Linked DNA regions of Paraburkholderia bryophila. The protein of the gene in region 2 interacts with the protein of the main gene of each other region in a pairwise test. Links are inferred from orthologs where the notes say so. Each region holds a gene or a part of one and is shown on either strand. Other genes may lie near its edges. The genes, in order: GGD40_RS14740 and ndk.

Evidence for each region.
Region 1: the proteins of ndk (region 2) and GGD40_RS14740 interact in binary tests that used the Escherichia coli proteins (3 or more experiments, as listed by UniProt). The link is inferred for Paraburkholderia bryophila from one-to-one orthologs.

What each region holds. Positions count from the first base shown.
Region 1 is NZ_JACCAS010000001.1:3,284,493-3,295,641, forward strand. The notes cover bases 1,757-4,706. They hold GGD40_RS14740 (uracil-DNA glycosylase), read right to left. Parts: upstream 3,675-4,706; coding sequence 2,838-3,674; downstream 1,757-2,837. Other genes in these bases: GGD40_RS14730 (M61 family metallopeptidase), read left to right, coding at 1,757-1,903; GGD40_RS14735 (FMN-dependent NADH-azoreductase), read left to right, coding at 2,060-2,656; GGD40_RS14745 (CYTH domain-containing protein), read right to left, coding at 3,824-4,450; trpC (indole-3-glycerol phosphate synthase TrpC), read right to left, coding at 4,499-4,706. In the rest of the region: GGD40_RS14725 (DsbC family protein), read left to right, coding at 1-7; more of GGD40_RS14730, read left to right, coding at 113-1,756; more of trpC, read right to left, coding at 4,707-5,284; trpD (anthranilate phosphoribosyltransferase), read right to left, coding at 5,303-6,334; GGD40_RS14760 (aminodeoxychorismate/anthranilate synthase component II), read right to left, coding at 6,352-6,942; trpE (anthranilate synthase component I), read right to left, coding at 6,956-8,449; GGD40_RS14770 (phosphoglycolate phosphatase), read right to left, coding at 8,825-9,553; rpe (ribulose-phosphate 3-epimerase), read right to left, coding at 9,568-10,251; Co2+/Mg2+ efflux protein ApaG, read left to right, coding at 10,529-10,903; GGD40_RS14785 (hypothetical protein), read right to left, coding at 10,979-11,140. UniProt on the Escherichia coli protein: Excises uracil residues from the DNA which can arise as a result of misincorporation of dUMP residues by DNA polymerase or due to deamination of cytosine.
Region 2 is NZ_JACCAS010000001.1:4,580,447-4,588,813, reverse strand. What follows is about bases 4,404-7,358. They hold ndk (nucleoside-diphosphate kinase), read right to left. Parts: upstream 6,117-7,358; coding sequence 5,691-6,116; downstream 4,404-5,690. Other genes in these bases: GGD40_RS20550 (MBL fold metallo-hydrolase), read right to left, coding at 7,255-7,358; GGD40_RS20555 (Bax inhibitor-1/YccA family protein), read left to right, coding at 6,432-7,130; rlmN (23S rRNA (adenine(2503)-C(2))-methyltransferase RlmN), read right to left, coding at 4,404-5,530. Also shown: GGD40_RS20585 (YfgM family protein), read right to left, coding at 1-179; hisS (histidine--tRNA ligase), read right to left, coding at 257-1,606; ispG (flavodoxin-dependent (E)-4-hydroxy-3-methylbut-2-enyl-diphosphate synthase), read right to left, coding at 1,628-2,959; GGD40_RS20570 (helix-turn-helix domain-containing protein), read right to left, coding at 3,046-4,158; more of rlmN, read right to left, coding at 4,379-4,403; more of GGD40_RS20550, read right to left, coding at 7,359-8,028; outer membrane protein assembly factor BamC, read right to left, coding at 8,036-8,367. UniProt on the Escherichia coli protein: Major role in the synthesis of nucleoside triphosphates other than ATP. The ATP gamma phosphate is transferred to the NDP beta phosphate via a ping-pong mechanism, using a phosphorylated active-site intermediate.

The DNA.
Region 1 (11,149 bases), 1.3 Mb from region 2 along the record:
GCACTGAGCCGTACGCAGTTCGGAACATATAGAGAAGCAAGGAGGCGCGTAGTGCGCCTCCTTTCACATTCAGCCCCAACATCTCCGCCTCACACTCTCCTAATCGCCGCCGATGAAGCCGATCCGCTACACCATCGTTCCCAAGCAACCCGCCGCCCACCTGTTCGAAGTCACCGTGACCGTCGCCGATCCCGATCCGGCCGGCCAGCGTTTCATGCTGCCGGTGTGGATTCCGGGCAGCTACATGGTGCGCGAGTTCGCGCGCAACATCGTCACGCTGCGCGCCGTCAACGACGCCGGCCGCAAGGTGCGCGTCGAGAAGACCGACAAGCACACGTGGCAGGCCGCGCCGGTCAAAGGCGCGCTGACGCTGCGCTACGAGGTGTATGCATGGGATCTGTCGGTGCGCGCCGCGCATCTGGACGACACGACGGGTTTCTTCAACGGCACCAGCGTGTTTTTGTCGCCGCTCGGTCATGAAGAAGCGCAATGCGTGGTCGACATCCAGAAGCCGGACGGCGCCGCGTATCGCAACTGGCGCGTCGCGACCGCGTTGCCGGAGGCGCGCGGCACGAAGCGCTACGGCTTCGGCGAGTATCGCGCGCAAAACTACGACGAGCTGATCGATCATCCGGTGACGCTGGGTCAATTCGAGTTGGCGACCTTCGACGCGCATGGCGTGCCGCACGACATCGTGATCGCCGGCCGCGTGATCGGGCTGGACATGGCGCGACTGTCCGCCGACCTGAAGCGCATCTGCGAAGCGCAGATCGCGTTGTTTGAGCCGAAGTCGAAGAAAGCGCCGATGGACCGCTACGTGTTCATGACCCAGGCCGTCACCGATGGTTATGGTGGGCTGGAGCATCGCGCTTCGACCGCGCTGATCTGCAATCGTGGCGATCTGCCGGTGCAAGGACGCGACGCGCTCAGCGAAGGCTACCGAACCTACCTCGGCCTGTGCAGCCACGAGTATTTCCACACCTGGAACGTGAAGCGCATCAAGCCGGCGGTGTTCGCACCGTACGACCTGAACGAGGAGAACACCACGTCGTTGCTGTGGCTGTTCGAGGGCTTCACGTCTTACTACGACGATCTGATCCTCGTGCGCAGCGGGCTGATTTCGCCGGACGACTATTTCGGCCTGCTCGGCAAGGTGGTTGGCGGTGTGCTGCGCGGCAGCGGCCGCCTGAAGCAGACCGTCGCTGAGAGCTCGTTCGACGCGTGGGTCAAGTACTACCGTCAGGACGAGAATGCGCCGAACGCGATCGTCAGCTATTACACCAAGGGCTCGCTGGTCGCGCTCGCGTTCGATCTGACGATCCGCGCGCAGACCAACAACCGCAAATCGCTCGACGACGTGATGCGTCTGCTGTGGCAACGTTTCGGCCGCGATTTTTATCGCGGCAAGCCTGTCGGCGTGGAAGAAAGCGAGGTCGAAGCGCTGTTCGCGGAAGCAACCGGCGCGCAACTCGGCGAGCTGTTCGCCGAGGCCGTGCATGGCACGCGCGATTTGCCGCTCGAAACGCTGCTCGCGCCGTTCGGCGTCACGCTTGCGCCTGAATTCGACAAGAGCTCCCGGCCGTCGCTCGGCGCGCGTTTGCGCGGCGGCGCGGATTGCACGCTGGCGGCCGTGCATGAAGGCAGCGCCGCGCAGAAAGCAGGGCTCTCGGCCGGCGACGTGCTGATCGCGCTCGACGGCCTGCGCGTGACCGGCTCGAATCTTGACGGCCTGCTGGCACGCTATCAGTCGGGCGCGAAAGTCGAGATCCATGCGTTCCGCCGCGACGAACTGCGCACCACGCAAGTCAAGCTGGACGGGCCTGAGCCGGCACGCTACAAGCTCGCGGTCAGCGACAAGGGGACCGCCGCGCGCAAGGCCCGCGAGCGCTGGCTTGCAAGCTGATCGTAATCGTCGGCGCTATTAATCGACGGTCGAGAGCGGCGGATTGTTCTACCAATGCAACAATCCGTCGCTGCTGGATGGCTTTTTCTCGGGACGGTAAAAAAACACAATGACTCCACTCGCGCAAAACTGCGCGCCCCTACTGGAGTCACCCACATGACCACGATCCTGCAAATCAACTCGGCAGCCCGTTCGCAAGGCGCGAACTCGACGCTTCTCGTCAACGAACTGACCGCCAAGCTGCAACAATCGAATCCGGGCGCGCAAGTCGTCGTCCGCAATCTGCAAGCTGAGCCGCTGCCGCACCTGGACGACGCCGTCCTCGGCGCGTTCTTCACGCCGGCTGACCAACGCAACGCCGAGCAGGCCGAAATCGCCGCACGCAGCGAAGCGCTGATCGCCGAACTGCAAGCCGCCGACATCGTCGTGATCGGCGCACCGATGTACAACTTCGGTATCTCGTCGCAGCTCAAGACGTACTTCGACTTCATCGCACGCGCCGGCATCACGTTCCAGTACACGGCGAACGGTCCGGAAGGTCTCGTGAAGGGCAAGAAGGTCCACGTCGTGTCGGCCCGCGGCGGCAAGTATCTGGGCACGCCGAACGACAGCCAGACGCCGTATCTGAAGGCTTTCCTGGGTTTCCTCGGCATGACCGACGTGAACTTCATCTACGCCGAAGGCCTGAACATGGGCCCGGACGCAGCGACCGCCGCGCTGGTTTCGGCGCGCGAAGCGATTGCCGCTGCGTAAGAAGGTCGATGGAAGGATTGACGCGCCGGTTTGAACATGCGCGCATCGCGGTGCAGTGCGCGATGTAACGATGCAACGAGAAACGCCACGGGTTTGAAACCCGTGGCGTTTTTGCTTTTCTGGTTCGTGCGCCGATGCGCCGATGCACTGACTCGCCGATGCGCGCCTGGACGTATTGCGCTTACGCCAGCATCTGCGCTTCGTCCGGCAAGCGCCAGTCGATCGTTGCGCGGCCGTGTTGCGCGAGATACTCATTCGCCTTCGCAAAATGCCCGCAGCCGAGAAAGCCGCGATGCGCCGATAGCGGCGACGGATGCGGCGCTTCCAGCACATAGTGCGACTTGCCGCCAAGCAGCGCGCGCTTCGCTTGCGCGTGCGCGCCCCACAGCATGAACACCAGGCCGTCATGACGCATGGCGAGTTCGTGGATCAGCGTGTCCGTACACTTTTCCCAGCCGCGTTTCGCGTGGCTCGCCGCGGCGTCGCGCTCGACCGTCAGCACCGTGTTCAGCAGCAGCACGCCCTGTTTGGCCCACGTGTCGAGACAGCCGTGGCGCGGCGTGTCGTGGCCAAGGCTCGCGGCAATTTCCTTGAAGATGTTGCGCAGCGACGGCGGCGTACGCACGTTCGGCGCTACCGAAAACGCCAGCCCATGCGCTTGCGGCGTGCCGCGGTCTTCGCCGTGATACGGGTCCTGGCCGAGGATCACGACTTTCACTTCGTCGGGGCTCGTCAGGCGCAACGCGCGGAATACGTCGGCGGGATACACGGTCTTGCCGGCCGCGCGTTCACCGTCGACGAAACGGCACAGCGGTGCGTAAGCGTCGCTTTCGACGAACGGCTTGAGATGTGTGCGCCATGCCGGGGGCAGCGCGGCGAATTGGGCTTCAAGGGCCGGCGGTGCGCTAGCCGTTGAAGGCGAAACCGGGTTGGTCAGTGCGTCGGCGGGAGAGGGCGCGGCGTCGCCGAAAAGCGAAGCCTGCGACGAATCGGAGCGGGTACGGGAAGCGGAGGTCATGGCGGGGAAGTGTCGCAGCAAACGCGGTGTTGCTCAAGGTGCGGCGGTGAAGCGCGGACGGCGCGTGCCAGGCGCTGAGGTGTGCGCGACGTCGCGCGTTCATCAATCCGTATGGTTAGTGCGTGCCGCGTTGCTGCGCTTGCCGCCATTCAACCCGCTCGCAGTTGATACCCGCGCTGCGCTTTGCTGACGTTATCCGGCGCCAGCCCCGCGACGGCTGTCCCAAGTTCCGCCGCTAGCGCATGCAAAGCGGCTTCGTCGCCGGACTTCAGTTCGAGTTCGACCTCGGAAATCGGCGCGCGACGTGCTTCACCGTTCACTTCGGCGATCACGTCGCCTTGATCGATCGCGGCTTCGACCGTCGCATCGTTCAGCTCGATATTCCACAGCGTGCGCGTGAAGTCCGTGCGGAACAGTTCGACCAGCTCCGGCGCGGCCTGACGCAAAGCTTCAGCCGCGCTCGGCTCATCGCACTCGCGCAGTAACGTGTCGATCTCGAGCTTTTCGCCCGCCACCGGCATTTCCCACTCGTGCCGGCTATGCAAACCGTCCTTCGCTTCGCCCACTGTCTTGAAGGTTTGCAGCCAGCCGTCCGGCGTGTGACGCAAACGCAGCGCGCTTTTCGACTTCGCCAACGTCAGCGCCGGCGTATCGAAGTAAATATTCGCCAGCCTGACATCGCGCCCTTCCGCACCTGTACGTGCGACAAACCACTGCGTCGCCGCCCGCACCTGGTCAGCCGGCAGCGCCAGCTTGATTTCGCGTTCCATGCCCATGATCTGCTTTGCTCCGTGTACCGCCTTGCCGCGTGTCGACGTTGGCGCTCAGAAAAACATCCGCGCCAGTTCGACGCCCGGCTCTTCCGCGCGCATGAACGCCTCGCCGACGAGGAACGTGTGCACGTCCATCGCGCGCAGCCGTTCGACGTCGACGCGCGACAGAATGCCCGACTCGGTGACGACGATCCGGTCGTCCGGAATCGCTTCGAGCATGCCGATGGTCGTCTCGATCGACGTTTCGAACGTGCGCAGATTGCGGTTGTTGATACCGATCAGCGGCGTTTTCAGCGTGAGTGCTTCCATCAGTTCACGGCTGTCGTGCACTTCGACCAGCACGGCCAGATTCAGCGAATGCGCGAGCGCTTCGAGGTCTTGCATCTGCGACGTTTCGAGCGCGGCGGCGATCAGCAGGATCGCGTCGGCACCCATCGCGCGGGCCTCGACGATCTGATACGGATCGACGATGAAGTCTTTGCGCAACACCGGGAGTTTGCAGGCCGCGCGCGCTTCTTCCAGATACGCGACGCTGCCCTTGAAGAACTGCACGTCGGTCAGCACCGACAGACACGCCGCGCCGTGCTGTTCGTAAGAACGCGCGATCTCGGCGGGCACGAAGTGTTCGCGCAGCACGCCTTTCGACGGGCTCGCCTTCTTCACTTCGGCGATCACTGCGGCGAGGCCCGCCGTGTGTTTCGCGCGCAATGCGCCGACGAAATCGCGAATATCGCGCGACGCCGCTTCGAGGCGCAGTTCTTCGAGCGACGCGCTTTGCTGCGCCGCGCGGACTTCTTCGCGTTTGATCGCGATGATCTGGTCGAGAATGTCGCTCATCTGTGTCTCGCTACGTGATTAGTGCTTGAATTGCTGGGTAAAGCGGATCAGATCGTCGACCTTCGCACGAGCCTTGCCGCTCGCGATCGCTTCGCGTGCCAACTGAATGCCGTCTGCGATCGACGCCGCCACGTTCGCCGCATACAGCGCCGTGCCCGCGTTCAGCGTGACGATTTCGCGCGCGACGCCCGGCGTGTTGTCGAGCGCTTCGAGCAGCATCGCTTTCGATTCGGTCGCGTCCGCCACTTTCAGCGTGCGGTTCGACACCATCTGCAGGCCGAAGTCTTCCGGATGAATCTCGTACTCGTGGATCTGGCCGTCGCGCAACTCGCCGACCTGCGTCGCCGCGCCGAGCGAGACCTCGTCCATGCCGTCCATGCCGTACACCACCAGCACGTGCTTCGCGCCGAGGCGCTGCATCACTCGCACCTGAATCCCGACCAGGTCGCCGTGGAACACGCCCATCAACTGATTCGGCGCGCCGGCCGGATTGGTCAGCGGGCCGAGAATGTTGAACAGCGTGCGCACGCCGAGTTCACGGCGCACCGGCGCGATGTTCTTCATGGCCGGATGATGGTTCGGCGCGAACATGAAGCCCATGCCGGTTTCCGCGATCGACGCCGCCACCTGTTCCGGCTGCAGATCGATATTCACGCCGAGCGCTTCGAGCACGTCTGCGCTGCCCGACTTGCTCGACACGCCGCGTCCGCCGTGCTTCGCGACCTTCGCACCGGCCGCGGCCGTCACGAACATGGTCGCCGTGGAAATATTGAAGGTTTGCGAGCCGTCGCCGCCGGTCCCGACGATATCGACGAAGTTCGAGTTGTCCGGCACGTCGACGTGCCGGGCAAATTCACGCATCACCGTAGCGGCCGCGGTGATTTCGCCGATGGTCTCTTTTTTGACGCGCAAGCCGGTAATGATTGCCGCCGACATCACTGGCGACAGCTCGCCGCGCATGATGAGGCGCATCAGGTGCAGCATTTCGTCGTGGAAAATCTCGCGGTGCTCGATGGTTCGTTGCAGCGCTTCCTGGGGCGTAATCGACATGATTTCGTCTCTCTTCATCAGGCGCGTTGAGCGGACGCGAGTTTCGACTGCTTCACGAAGTTCTCGAGCAGTGCGTGGCCGTGTTCGGACAGGATCGATTCCGGATGGAATTGCACGCCTTCCACCGCCAGTTCCTTGTGACGCACGCCCATGATCTCGCCGTCTTCGGTCCATGCCGACACTTCGAGGCAGTCGGGCAGCGATTCGCGTTCGATCGCGAGCGAGTGGTAGCGGGTCACCACGAAGTGCTTCGGCAGGTCGGCGAACACGCCTTTGCAATCGGTTTCGATCGTGCTGACCTTGCCGTGCATGATGGTCTGCGCGCGCACCACGCGACCGCCGAACGCTTCGCCGATCGCCTGGTGGCCGAGGCACACACCGAGAATCGGCGTCTTGCCGGCGAATTCGCGCAGCACGTCGAGCGTAATGCCGGCGTGTTGCGGATTGCTCGGGCCGGGCGACAGGCAGATGCGCTCAGGGTTGAGCTTCGCGATTTCGTCCAGCGTGATTTCGTCGTTGCGGTAGGTGCGCACGTCTTCGCCGAGTTCGCCGAAGTACTGCACCAGGTTGTAGGTGAACGAGTCGTAGTTGTCGATCATTAGCAGCATGGTGTGTCTCCGGTCAGAAGTCGCTATCGAGGCCGTCTTGAACCTGCTCGGCGGCGCGCAACACGGCGCGTGCCTTGTTCTCGGTCTCTTGCCATTCGGATTCGGGCACCGAATCCGCGACGACACCCGCTGCCGCCTGCACATACAGATTGCCGTTCGCGATCACGCCGGTGCGGATCGTGATGGCGAGATCCATTTCGCCGGTGAACGACAGGTAGCCGACCGCTCCGCCGTACAGGCCGCGTTTGACGGGCTCCAGCTCGTCGATCAGTTCCATCGCGCGCACCTTCGGCGCGCCCGACAACGTGCCGGCCGGGAAGGTGGCGCGCAACACGTCGAAATTGGTGATGCCGGGCTTCAGCTTGCCTTCGACCGAACTCACGATGTGCTGCACGTGCGAGTATTTCTCGATCGCCATCTTGTCGGTCACGACCACCGAGCCGATCTGCGCGATGCGGCCCACGTCGTTACGCGCGAGGTCGATCAACATGACGTGCTCGGCGACTTCCTTCGGGTCGTTCAGCAGTTCGGTGGCGAGTTCCGCGTCGCGTTCAGGCGTGTTGCCGCGCGGACGCGTGCCGGCGAGCGGCCGGATCGTGACGATACGGTCCTCGCCGCGCTTTTCCTGGCGCACCAGAATTTCCGGCGATGCCCCCACGACATGGAAGTCGCCGAAGTTGTAGTAATACATATACGGCGACGGATTCAGCGAACGTAGCGCGCGGTACAGCGAGAGCGGGTTGTCGCGGAACGGCTTGGTCAGACGTTGGCCGACCTGCACTTGCATCAATTCACCGGCCGCGATGTATTCCTTCGCCTTGCGCACGGCGGCGAGGTAATCGTCTTTGGCGAATTCGCGGTAAGTCTCGGTGCGCACGCTGGCCGAGGTGACCGGCGGCTGCACGGTCGTGCGCAAACGCTGACGCAGTTCACGCAGACGCTGTTTGGCCTTCGTGTAAGCCTCGGGCTGCGTCGGGTCGGCGTAGACCACCAGATAGAGCTTGCCCGCGAGGTTGTCGATCACCGCGACTTCTTCGGTCAGCAGCAACTGGATATCGGGCAGATTCAGATCGTCTGGCGGCACGGTGTGCGCTAGCTTTTTCTCGATGTAACGCACCGCGTCATAGCCGAAATAACCGGCCAGACCGCCCGCGAAACGCGGCAGCCCAGGGCGTTGCGCCACTTTGAAACGGCCCTGGAATTGCTGGATGAATTCGAGCGGATCGCCTTCGTGCGTTTCGACGACCTTGCCGTCGCGCACCACTTCGGAGACGCCGTTCCGGGTACGCAGCAGCGTACGCGCCGGCAAGCCGATGAACGAATAGCGGCCGAAGCGTTCGCCACCCACCACCGATTCCAGCAGGAACGAGTTGGCGCCGTTACGCTCGCTCTGCGCGAGCTTCAGGTACAGCGATAGCGGCGTTTCGAGGTCGGCGAGCGCTTCGGCGATCAGCGGAATGCGATTGAAACCCTCGTTGGCGAGGGACTGGAATTCGAGTTCGGTCATGTTCCGATCCTGTACGGTGATCCGGCGGCAGCATGCGTCGGACAAAGCGGGGCGTTGCGCGGCCGGTCAGGGCGTTCGTTCGACAGTTTCGACACGATGATGATACCGACCGGCGCGAGTTTCCCATCGACGCGTGCAAGCAGTGTCAGCGCAGGACGGTACCTTGTGGGTACACGCAGGCCGATTCAACCGATGCAGCGAAACAAGACGATGGAAAAAACGCGTGAGCGCAGCGAAGCAAAAAACGGTTGCCGAAGACGAACTTCAGCGTACCTCAGGCGAGGTTAGCGCGACCAGCGACGCCAGGGCCAGGCTCCCCGGTCGATGCTAATCAGACTCCGTTTTTTGTTCAGAAACATGAGAATGGTGGACTTTTCAAGTCGTTGAATGGTGCGCTGCGATCGCCTTGGCGGCGTCGAGCAGCGAGGCAACTATACCATCGGATTTTATTTCTTGTATAGCGCGACCATGGTTGTAGCCATAGGGCACGGTCAGCGTCGCCATGCCCGCCGCACGGCCGGCCAGCGCGTCGTTTTCCGAATCGCCGATCGCCACCGTGGCTTGCGGCTCGACGCCTAACTGCGCCGCGGCGGTCAGCATGGGCAGCGGGTCCGGCTTCTTTTTCGCGAGGCTGTCGCCGCCGAGCACGACGCTGAAATATTGGGCAAGCCCGTATTGCTGCAACAGCTCGACCGCGAACCGGTGCGGCTTGTTGGTCACGCAGGCGAGCTTGATGCCGGCCTCGCGCATGGCGCTCAGACCGGCTTCCACGTCGGGATAGAGCCGCGTGTGCATGCCGTTGATCTTGGCGTACTCTTCCTGATAGATCGCGAGCGCTTCGTCGAAACGGTCTTGCGCATGCTCCGCTTCGAAACGCGGCGCCAGCACGCTGCGGATCAGATGCTCCGAACCTTTGCCGACATAGCCGACCACTTCTTCACGCGAGGTTTCGATCGCGTCGAGTTGCGCGAGCATGCCGTTCAGGCCGGCGGTGAAATCGTCGGCGGTATCGATCATCGTGCCGTCGAGGTCGATGATCGCGGCTTGCAGGCGCGGACCAGTGAATGCCGGCGAGGGAAGCAGGGCGTGAAGCGGGGCAGTCATAGGGTGTGCAGTTTTTAGTGCTGGATGTTGGCGAGCGCCGCGCGCATCTTGTCGATCACGACCTTGTGATCGGGCTGGCCGAAGATCGCCGAGCCGGCCACGAAAGTGTCCGCGCCGGCCGCCGCGATTTCGGCGATGTTGTCGACCTTCACGCCGCCGTCCACTTCCAGATGAATCTCGCGGCCGGTGCGCTCCTTGTACGCGTTGATACGCGCGCGCGCTTCGCGCAGCTTGTTGAGCGCTTCAGGAATAAACGACTGACCGCCGAACCCCGGATTCACCGACATGATCAACACGAGGTCGACTTTGTCCATCACGTGATCGAGGTAGTTCAGCGACGTGGCCGGGTTGAACACCAGACCAGCCTTGCAGCCGTGGTCGTGAATCAGCGACAGCGTGCGGTCGATATGGTCCGAGCCTTCAGGATGAAAGCTGATCAGATTCGCGCCGGCCTTGGCGAAATCCGGCACGATCCGGTCGACCGGGCGCACCATCAGATGCACGTCGATCGGCACGTTCACGTGCGGGCGGATCGCCTCGCACACGAGTGGCCCGATGGTCAGGTTCGGCACGTAATGGTTGTCCATCACGTCGAAGTGAATCCAGTCGGCGCCGGCGGCGACGACGTTGCGCACTTCCTCACCCAGACGGGCGAAGTCGGCGGACAGAATGCTGGGGGCAATGCGGAATTGCGTCATGGCGGGGAAGGATGCAAGCGGGAAAGCGTCATTTTACCGTTTTGTGCGCTCGGAAACCGGCTCGCGGACGGCGCGCGTCACTTTCGCGATGCGCGCCGTGAAGATGACAAAACGTCTGAATGGCCCTTGGCCAGAGGGATTTGTCCGGTTGCGGCCCTGCCGCGCATCAAGCAGAATGCCAATCCATAAGCACCGCGTCGCCAGTGTGCCCGCAAACCATTGGCATACGGGCTTTCCCGCGATTTTTCACAGCCCGTTTCACCAGATCGGAATCAGGATGAGCCAGTACGAATTCAGCGTCTCGGCGCAGGTGCAGTTTCTGCCCGAAGAGTCGGACCCGGAGCGCCGCCAGTATGCGTTCGCATACACGCTGACCATCCGCAACACGGGCCAGGTGCCGGCTCAATTGATTGCTCGGCATTGGGTGATTACCGACAGCGACAATAACGAGCAGGAAGTGAAGGGGCTGGGCGTGGTCGGCCACCAGCCGCTGCTCAAACCGGGCGAGCACTTCGAATATACGAGTTGGGCCGTGATCGGCACGCCGGTCGGCACAATGCGTGGCGAATATTTTTGTGTGGCGGAAGACGGCGAGCGCTTCGAAGCGCCGGTGCCGGAATTCATCCTGCGGATGCCGCGTACTTTGCATTGAACCGAGGCCGCTGACGGCGGTCTCTTAAACACTCCAACGCGCTTGGGCTTTTGCTCCGGGTGTTACGCAGAAGGCCTACTGCGGTTTCTGTTTTTTATGCTGTTCGGTCGAGTGGGCGCGCGTTATTTTCTTCTTGCCGGACGACGTCCACACCACGATAAAAACCAGCAGGAAAAGCGCGAGGAGCGACTCCAGCGCGAAGATGAGCATTGGGTATTCGTCGAACAGATCAGACATGGCGGTTTC
Region 2 (8,367 bases):
TGGACCTGGTCATACAGCACGGCAGCTTCCGCCGCCTGGCGCCGCTGCCAGAAATTCCAGCCGTTCCAGCCAGCAGCCGCAACCAGGACCACCAGCACGATCCATGTGGTTGCATTGCCCCATTGCGTCCACCATGCCTTCAGACTTTCTATCGATTCTTGTTCGTCGTGGTAACTCATCGCCCGGCGATTTCCTCTTTCTTGATACGTGTGCTTGTCGAGCCAGTCAGGAGCCAAAGGGCTCGACGACATCGCGATCAGTCGTCGCCGTCTTCGGCGGTTGCAACCATCGCATTGATTAGAAATTCGGTCAAGTCTTCGGCAGGCACGTTCTGTTGCTCGCTCTTACCGCCGTTACCCGCGCCATTACTCGTGTCGCGCAGCGCCTTGACGCCGACCGTACCGTTCGCGATTTCGTCTTCGCCGAGCACCACCGCGAAGGCCGCGCCGCTCGAATCCGCACGCTTCATCTGCGATTTGAAGCTGGCGGTTTGACCGTCGGCGCTGCAATGCAGAATCACGTCGAGACCCGTATCACGCAACCGCTCAGCGATGATGAAGGCCTGCTCGCGCGCCGCGTCGCCCTGATGGACAACGTAGACGTCGCAACCTTCGTCTTCCGGCACGAGCTGATCTTCTTTCAGCAACTCAAGAATCCGTTCGACGCCCATTGCCCAACCGCACGCGCCGGTCGGCTTGCCGCCGAGCTGCTCGATCAGCGGATCGTAACGGCCGCCTGCAGCAACGGTGCCTTGCGCGCCCAGCTTGTCGGTCACCCATTCGAACACGGTCAGATTGTAATAATCGAGACCGCGCACCAAACGCGGATTGATCTTGAACGGAATGTTGTTCGCTTTCAGAATGCGCTGCAGTCCCTCGAAGTGCGCGAGCGATTCTTCGCCGAGAAAATCGATCAGTTTCGGCGCGTTCTGCGCGACTGCCTGCATGGCCGGATTCTTCGTATCCAGCACGCGCAGCGGATTCGTGTACAGACGGCGCTTCGCTTCTTCGTCGAGCACATCCATGTGCTTTTCGAGGTAAGCAATCAGTTCGACGCGGTGAGCCGCGCGTTCATGCGACAGACCCAGCGAGTTGAGTTCGAGCTTGATGCCGATCAAGCCGAGGTCGTCCCACAAACGCTGGCACATCATGATGATTTCAGCGTCGGCGTCCGGGCCGGCAAAGCCCAGCGCTTCCACGCCCACCTGATGGAACTGGCGATAACGGCCGCGCTGCGGACGCTCGTGGCGGAACATCGGACCGACGTACCACAAGCGCTTCGGGCCGTCGTACAGCAAGTTGTGTTCGATCGCCGCGCGCACCACGGCCGCGGTGTTTTCCGGGCGCATGGTCAGGTTCTCGCCGTTCAGCGCGTCGGTAAAGCTGTACATCTCTTTTTCGACGATGTCGGTCACTTCGCCGATACCGCGCTTGAACAGCTGCGTATGCTCGATGATCGGCGTACGGATATTCTGGTATCCGTACGAACGCAGCATCGACTTGACGGTCATTTCGAAAAATTCCCACAGCCCGGCTTCCTGCGGAAGGATGTCGTTCATGCCCTTCACGCCGGACAACTTTTCGAGCTTTTTCTTCTGTTCAGTCATCTGTCTTTCGATAGCCGATATTTAGTTGAGTGCTTCGGCGCGGCCGGCTTCGGCGCGGCCATAGCGGCGCTCGACGTAGTCACTCACGATTTGCTGGAATTCTTGCGCGATGTGCTCGCCGCGCAGCGTCTTGACCTTCTCGCCGTCGATGAACACCGGCGCGGCCGGGTTCTCCCCCGAGCCCGGCAAGCTGATGCCGATATTGGCCTGCTTCGACTCGCCCGGACCATTGACGATGCAGCCCATCACCGCGACGTGCATCTTCTCGACGCCAGGATACTGGTCGCGCCACACCGGCATCTGCGTGCGCAGATAGGTCTGGATTTGCGACGCCAGTTCCTGGAACAGCGTGCTGGTGGTACGACCGCAACCCGGGCACGCGATCACCATCGGCGTGAACGAGCGCAGACCCATGGTCTGCAGAATTTCCTGACCGACGATCACTTCGCCGGTACGCGGGCCGCCCGGTTCCGGTGTCAATGAGATACGGATCGTGTCGCCGATACCTTGCTGCAACAGCACCGACAGCGCCGCCGTCGACGCGACGATACCCTTCGAGCCCATGCCCGCTTCCGTCAAACCGAGATGCAGCGCGAAGTCGCAACGGCGCGCGAGTTCGCGATACACGGCGATCAGGTCCTGCACACCGCTGACCTTGCACGACAGAATGATCTTGTTGCGCGGCAGGCCGATTTCGACCGCGCGCTCGGCCGAGCCGATCGCCGACTGGATCAGCGCTTCGTACATCACGCTTTGCGCTTCCCACGGCGTGGAACGTGCCGCGTTTTCGTCCATCATTTTCGCGAGCAGGTCCTGGTCGAGACTGCCCCAGTTGACGCCGATACGCACCGCCTTGTCGTACTTCACCGCCGCTTCGATCATTTGCGCGAACTGCGTGTCGCGCTTCGCGCCGTGGCCGACGTTACCCGGATTGATCCGGTACTTGGACAGCGACTCCGCGCACTCGGGGTAATCGCGCAACAGCAAATGGCCGTTGTAATGGAAGTCGCCGACCAGCGGCACCGACACGCCCATGCGGTCGAGCTGCTCGCGCACGGCCGGTACGGCCGCGGCCGCTTCCGGCGTGTTCACCGTGATACGCACCAACTCCGAACCGGCTTGCGCCAGTTCCTTGATCTGGATCGCGGTGCCGATCGCGTCCGCGGTGTCCGTGTTGGTCATCGACTGGACGCGCACGGGTGCATCGCCACCGATCGTGACGATCTGGCCACCCCAACGGATGTCGACCGCGTGCGACTTGCGCCGCGCCGCGTGGCCGCCGAACACCGGCTCATTGGAAACGATCTTGCTACTGGATTGGGATTGAGCTTCGGATTGCATCGAAAAACCCATTTACGCCGCATGCGCCACACAAAGACGTAGCGCCTGAATTGAAAAAGCGCCGCGGACCGGTTTGGCCGCGGCGCATACCGTATCTATCAAGGCAACGCGAAGCGCGCCACGTTACCTTTAGCTGCCGAATATTTGGCCGGATCAACCGGTTGCCCGTCGAGCGTCAGCGACTCGAGACCGGCCTTGTTCCCCAGCGTGACCTTAAACGGCGCCACGCCCGTTACTTCCTTGGTGTCGCCGGCGTGGACGAGGCCGGAGAACACTTCCTTGCCGTCCTTGCCACGCACGCTAAACCAGCTATCTTGCGTCACGCGCAGTGCGACGATCGCCTCGCCGCCGCCGGCCGTGTCAACTGCCGCCGCCGATGCGTCCGCGACAACCGCTGCCGGCGCACTCGCGGCCGGTACGGCAGCCTGCGCCTGCGAAACTGCCTTGGGTGCGGCAGCCGTTGCCGTCACAACCGGCGCCGACGACGGTGCGGCGCCCGTAGCCAGCGGCGCGGGCATCGGCGTACCCGATGCTGCGCTGTCTGCGGCGGCTTGCGCGTCCGGAGCGGATGCCGCCTCCTCCGTCGTCGCGTCGGAGCCTGCTGCCGGACTCTGTGCCACCGCGCCCGATGCACCGGTCGCACCACCCGCGGCGCCGTTCGCACTCGCCTTCAGGCGAGCAAGCCACGCCGACGAATCGCCGCCGTTGGTATGCCACATGCCCAAGGCGATCACCGCGACGATGACCGCCGCCACGCCCCACAACCACGAGCGGCTTTTTTGCCCGCTCCCGCCGAGCGACAACGACACCTTGCCGCGCGGCAAATCTTTGCCCGACGACGCCGGCATCGACAGATCCGGCGCGGGAACACCCTTCTCGCGACGCAAGGCCTGCGTGAACGGCGTGGGATCGGCGCCCAGCATCTTTGCATAGCTGCGCACGACGCCGAGCGCGAAGGTCGTATCCGGCAAGTGGCTGATGTCGCCCGATTCGAGCGCACGCAACTTGACGACGGAGACTTTCAGACGCGCCGACACGTCCTCGATCGTCCAGCCTTTCGACTCACGCAACTGGGTCAAGCGCGCGCCAACTGCCGCCAACGAATCCATGCCCGGCTGCACAACGGGCTGCACCACCGCCCGTGCGACCGGCGCCGGATGGCCTTCGTTCGTGTCTGTGTCCTGCGGCTGCGGGTGCTGCGGCTCACTCATCCCAAATCCTTTCGCGTCGATTCTTTTTAACTCGTGCCATTCGGACGGGCTCGCGCCTCACGCCCGAATCGCAGACCGTTTATAACAAAATGTGCGGCCTTGTGTGCCGCTTCCGATCGCTTCTGCAAACTTTCTTTTCAATCGTGGGTGGCAAGGCCGCTTTCTGCACGTTCCAGGAAACACCCCACCGAACGCCCGGCACCCCTGCCCGCCCGAACGATTACACGGCCCGAACCTCGATAATCTTCGCCGCCTTCCCGGTGCGCTCAGCGAGGCGCGTGCGGTCTTGCACCGCACCGGCCAACTGACCGCAGGCTGCGTCGATATCATCGCCGCGTGTTTTGCGCACCGTGGTGACGACGCCCGCGTCCATCAACACTTGCGCAAACCGTTTGATCTGTTCCGGCTTCGAGCGGAAGAGGCCCGATTCGGGGAACGGATTGAACGGAATCAGATTGAACTTGCATGGGACGTCGCGCGTGACGGCCAGCAATTCGCGCGCTTGCGCCTCGCTGTCGTTCACACCGTCGAGCATGCAATATTCGAACGTAATGAAATCGCGCGGCGCGACTTTCAGATAGCGCTGGCAAGCGGCCATCAGTTCGCGCAGCGGGTACTTCTTGTTCAGCGGCACCAGCATGTCGCGCAGCGGATCGCTCGGTGCGTGCAACGACACCGCGAGCGCTACCGGCAGATCGGCGCCGAGCCGGTCCATCATCGGCACGACGCCCGACGTGGACAGCGTGACGCGCCGGCGCGACAGGCCGTAGGCGTTGTCGTCAAGCATCAGACGCATGGCCGGCACGACTGCGTCGTAATTCAGCAGCGGCTCGCCCATACCCATCATCACGACGTTCGTGACGACGCGATCGCCCTTGCCGTCGCCACCCGTGGCGCGGCCGCCGTCCCCACCGCGCGTGGCGCGCAGCGAGAATTCGGCCATGCGCAACTGGCCGATGATTTCAGCAGTAGAGAGATTGCGGGAGAAACCCTGCTTGCCGGTCGAACAGAAACGGCAGTTGACCGCGCACCCAGCCTGCGACGACACGCACAACGTGCCGCGCGTTTCTTCCGGGATATAGACGGTTTCAACCGCGTTGCTGTTGCCGACGTCGATCAGCCACTTGCGTGTGCCGTCGGTCGAAATATGGTCGCTGACGATGCCCGGCATCGAGATCGTGGCGCGCCCTTTGAGCTTTTCGCGCAAGGACTTCGCGAGATCGGTCATGCCGTCGAAGTCGGCAGCGTTGTACTGATGAATCCAGCGCTGCAATTGCTTGGCGCGAAACGGCTTCTCGCCCAGGCTGCCGCAGTAAGCGACGAGCCCTTGGGCGTCGAGGTCGAGAAGGTTGACGGTGGAACTGCTCGTCATATCGAATCCTGCCATTTCAGTGCGAGACTACGTTCATGCAACAAGCTGCATGAACGCAATGCCGTTCGCGCCCATTCCTGCTGCTTTTACCTTACTACTTTGCCGGACGATTCGTGCGATAAATCAGTTTCGGCTGCACAGACCGCCCGCAACGCAGGTCTTAACGCGAGTAAACGTTCACTTGCGGGAAGAAGAATGCGATTTCAACTGCTGCCGTTTCCGCAGCGTCCGAACCGTGCACCGCGTTAGCGTCGATGCTGTCGGCGAAATCGGCGCGAATCGTGCCCTTTTCTGCCTTCTTCGGGTCCGTTGCGCCCATCAGGTCACGGTGCTTCAGGATCGCGTTTTCGCCTTCCAGCGCTTGCACGACCACCGGGCCCGAGATCATGAAGTCGACGAGGTCCTTGAAGAACGGGCGTGCAGCGTGCACAGCGTAGAACTTTTCAGCGTCGGCGCGCGACAGATGAACCATGCGCGAAGCCACGATCTTCAGACCAGCGTTTTCGAAACGGCTGTAGATCTGGCCGATCACATTCTTGGCCACTGCGTCCGGCTTGATAATCGACAGGGTGCGTTCGATCGCCATAAAAACTCCAAAAAATTAAGAGGTTACAGATTCAAATGAATCCGCTATTGTAGCATGTTCCCGTGTATGATTGCGATTGAACCCTTACAGGATTGAAAGACTCCAAGCAGGAGTTTCCGAATACTGGTAGCGTTGGTCGTGCGGGTTTTTTCTGGGCATTGAAACTCCCTGCCACGGCGCCAATCTTAGGGTTGGGTACTTCGCGACCGGCGGCAAACATCCCCGCCTTCGCTGCACGACCGGCTGCAACCGCTGCACTGCCGTTACCACCGCTTCACAACCATACGCAACACGCTTCTGAGGTAAGGAGAGACCATGAACGATCATCCGTATAGCTTTGGCCGCAATGGCGCAGTCAGCACGGTCGAAACGCGTAACCGCGTGCTACGGAACACCTACTGGCTGCTGGCGTTGTCCATGATTCCGACGGTGCTCGGCGCATGGGTTGGCCTCGCCACCGGTTTTTCACTGTTCGCGGCCACCAGCCCGGCCATGAGCATGCTGGCGTTCTTCGCGATCGCCTTCGGCTTCATGTTCGCGATCCAGAAGACCAAAGACAGCGCCGCCGGCGTGTTCGTGCTGCTCGGCTTCACGTTCTTCATGGGCCTGATGCTGTCGCGCATCCTGAGCTTCGTGCTCGGTTTTTCTAACGGCCCGTCGCTGATCATGCTCGCCTTCGGTGGCACTGGTGTGATCTTCGCGTCGATGGCGACCATCGCCACGGTCAGCAAGCGCGACTTTTCGGGTCTCGGCAAGTGGCTGTTAATGGGCGTGATCGTGCTGCTGCTCGCTTCGGTCGCGAACGTGTTCCTGCACCTGCCGGCGCTGATGCTCACGGTGTCCGTCCTCGCCATCGTGATCTTTTCGGCGTACATGCTGTTCGACGTCCAGCGCGTCGTGAACGGCGGCGAAACGAACTACATCACCGCCACGCTCGCGATCTACCTGGATCTGTACAACGTGTTCGTGAACCTGCTCGCGCTGCTCGGCATCTTCGGCGGCAACCGCAACTAAGTCTGACCCAGGCGTGGCGCCTTAGGCAACTTAGGCGCCTGTCTTGAAGAAAAAGCCCATAACGAGTGATCGTTATGGGCTTTTTCTTTACCTTCCCGTCGGTTACGGCGCTATCCGGCGGGAGCTACAGGCTCAACCACGCACAGCCCTCGTCCTGTGTAGCGACCACCACTTCCGTCGGCGCTGCGCCCAGTACACCCGCCATTGCTGCCCGCGCCAGCTCCGGCGAATTGTTCTGCTGGCTCAGATGCGCCGCGACCAGATGACGCAAGCGCGAACGGTCGAGCGAGGCCAGGATTTCAGCCGCCGCCTCGTTGTTCAAATGCCCATGATTACCGCCGATGCGCGCCTTGAGCGACTGCGGATAGCGGCTGCCCGCCAGCATCTGCACGTCGTGATTACATTCGAGCACCAGCGCATCGCAACCGCTCAACACTGAGCTGATATGTGGCGTGGATGTGCCGACATCGGTCAGCACGCCGAGCCGGCTCGCGCCGTTCGAGAGCACGTACTGCAGCGGCTCGCGGGCGTCGTGAGGAACGGTATAGGGAAGGATGCTGAGGTCGCCGATTGCAACCGCTTCGTCGCCCCACAGCACCTGCAGGTCGATATCGGCTTCGTCGGCGCCTACCGCGCGGGCGGTGCCCCAGCTCATGTACAGTGGAATCGACCACTTGCGCGCCAGCGTCAGCGCGCCGCCAATGTGATCGCTGTGTTCATGCGTAATCAGTATGGCGTCCAGACCTTCGGCGCTCGCGCCAACCCGGTTCAGACGCCGCTCGACTTCCTTGGCCGAAAAGCCGCAGTCGAGCAGCACGCGCGTGGTGGTTGCGCCGCTTTGCGCTTCCACCAGCAACGCATTCCCATCACTACCGCTGCCGAGACTCGCGAACCTCACGGCCCGCTTAGTTCAGCTGCGCGTGGAGCAGCGTCACGATACGCTGCGCGTCAGACGAATTGTCCACCTGGCCGTTCGCATCCAGCACGGCCACCTGCGTCACCGTGTCGCCCTTCGAACGCACGTTGACGAGGAATTCCTGACCCGGCTTCTTCGCCGAATTGCCGCTGTAGAACAGCTTGCCGAACAGACCTTCTTTCTTCAATTCCTGCATCGAGTCGGCGTAGCGCACGTAGTAGATGCCCTTCGCGCGATCGCGGTTGTCGACAGCGAAGTTGGTGCGGTCGAGCGCAAGGCCCACACGCAGCCAGGCACGGTCGAACGACTCCGGCAGGTCGA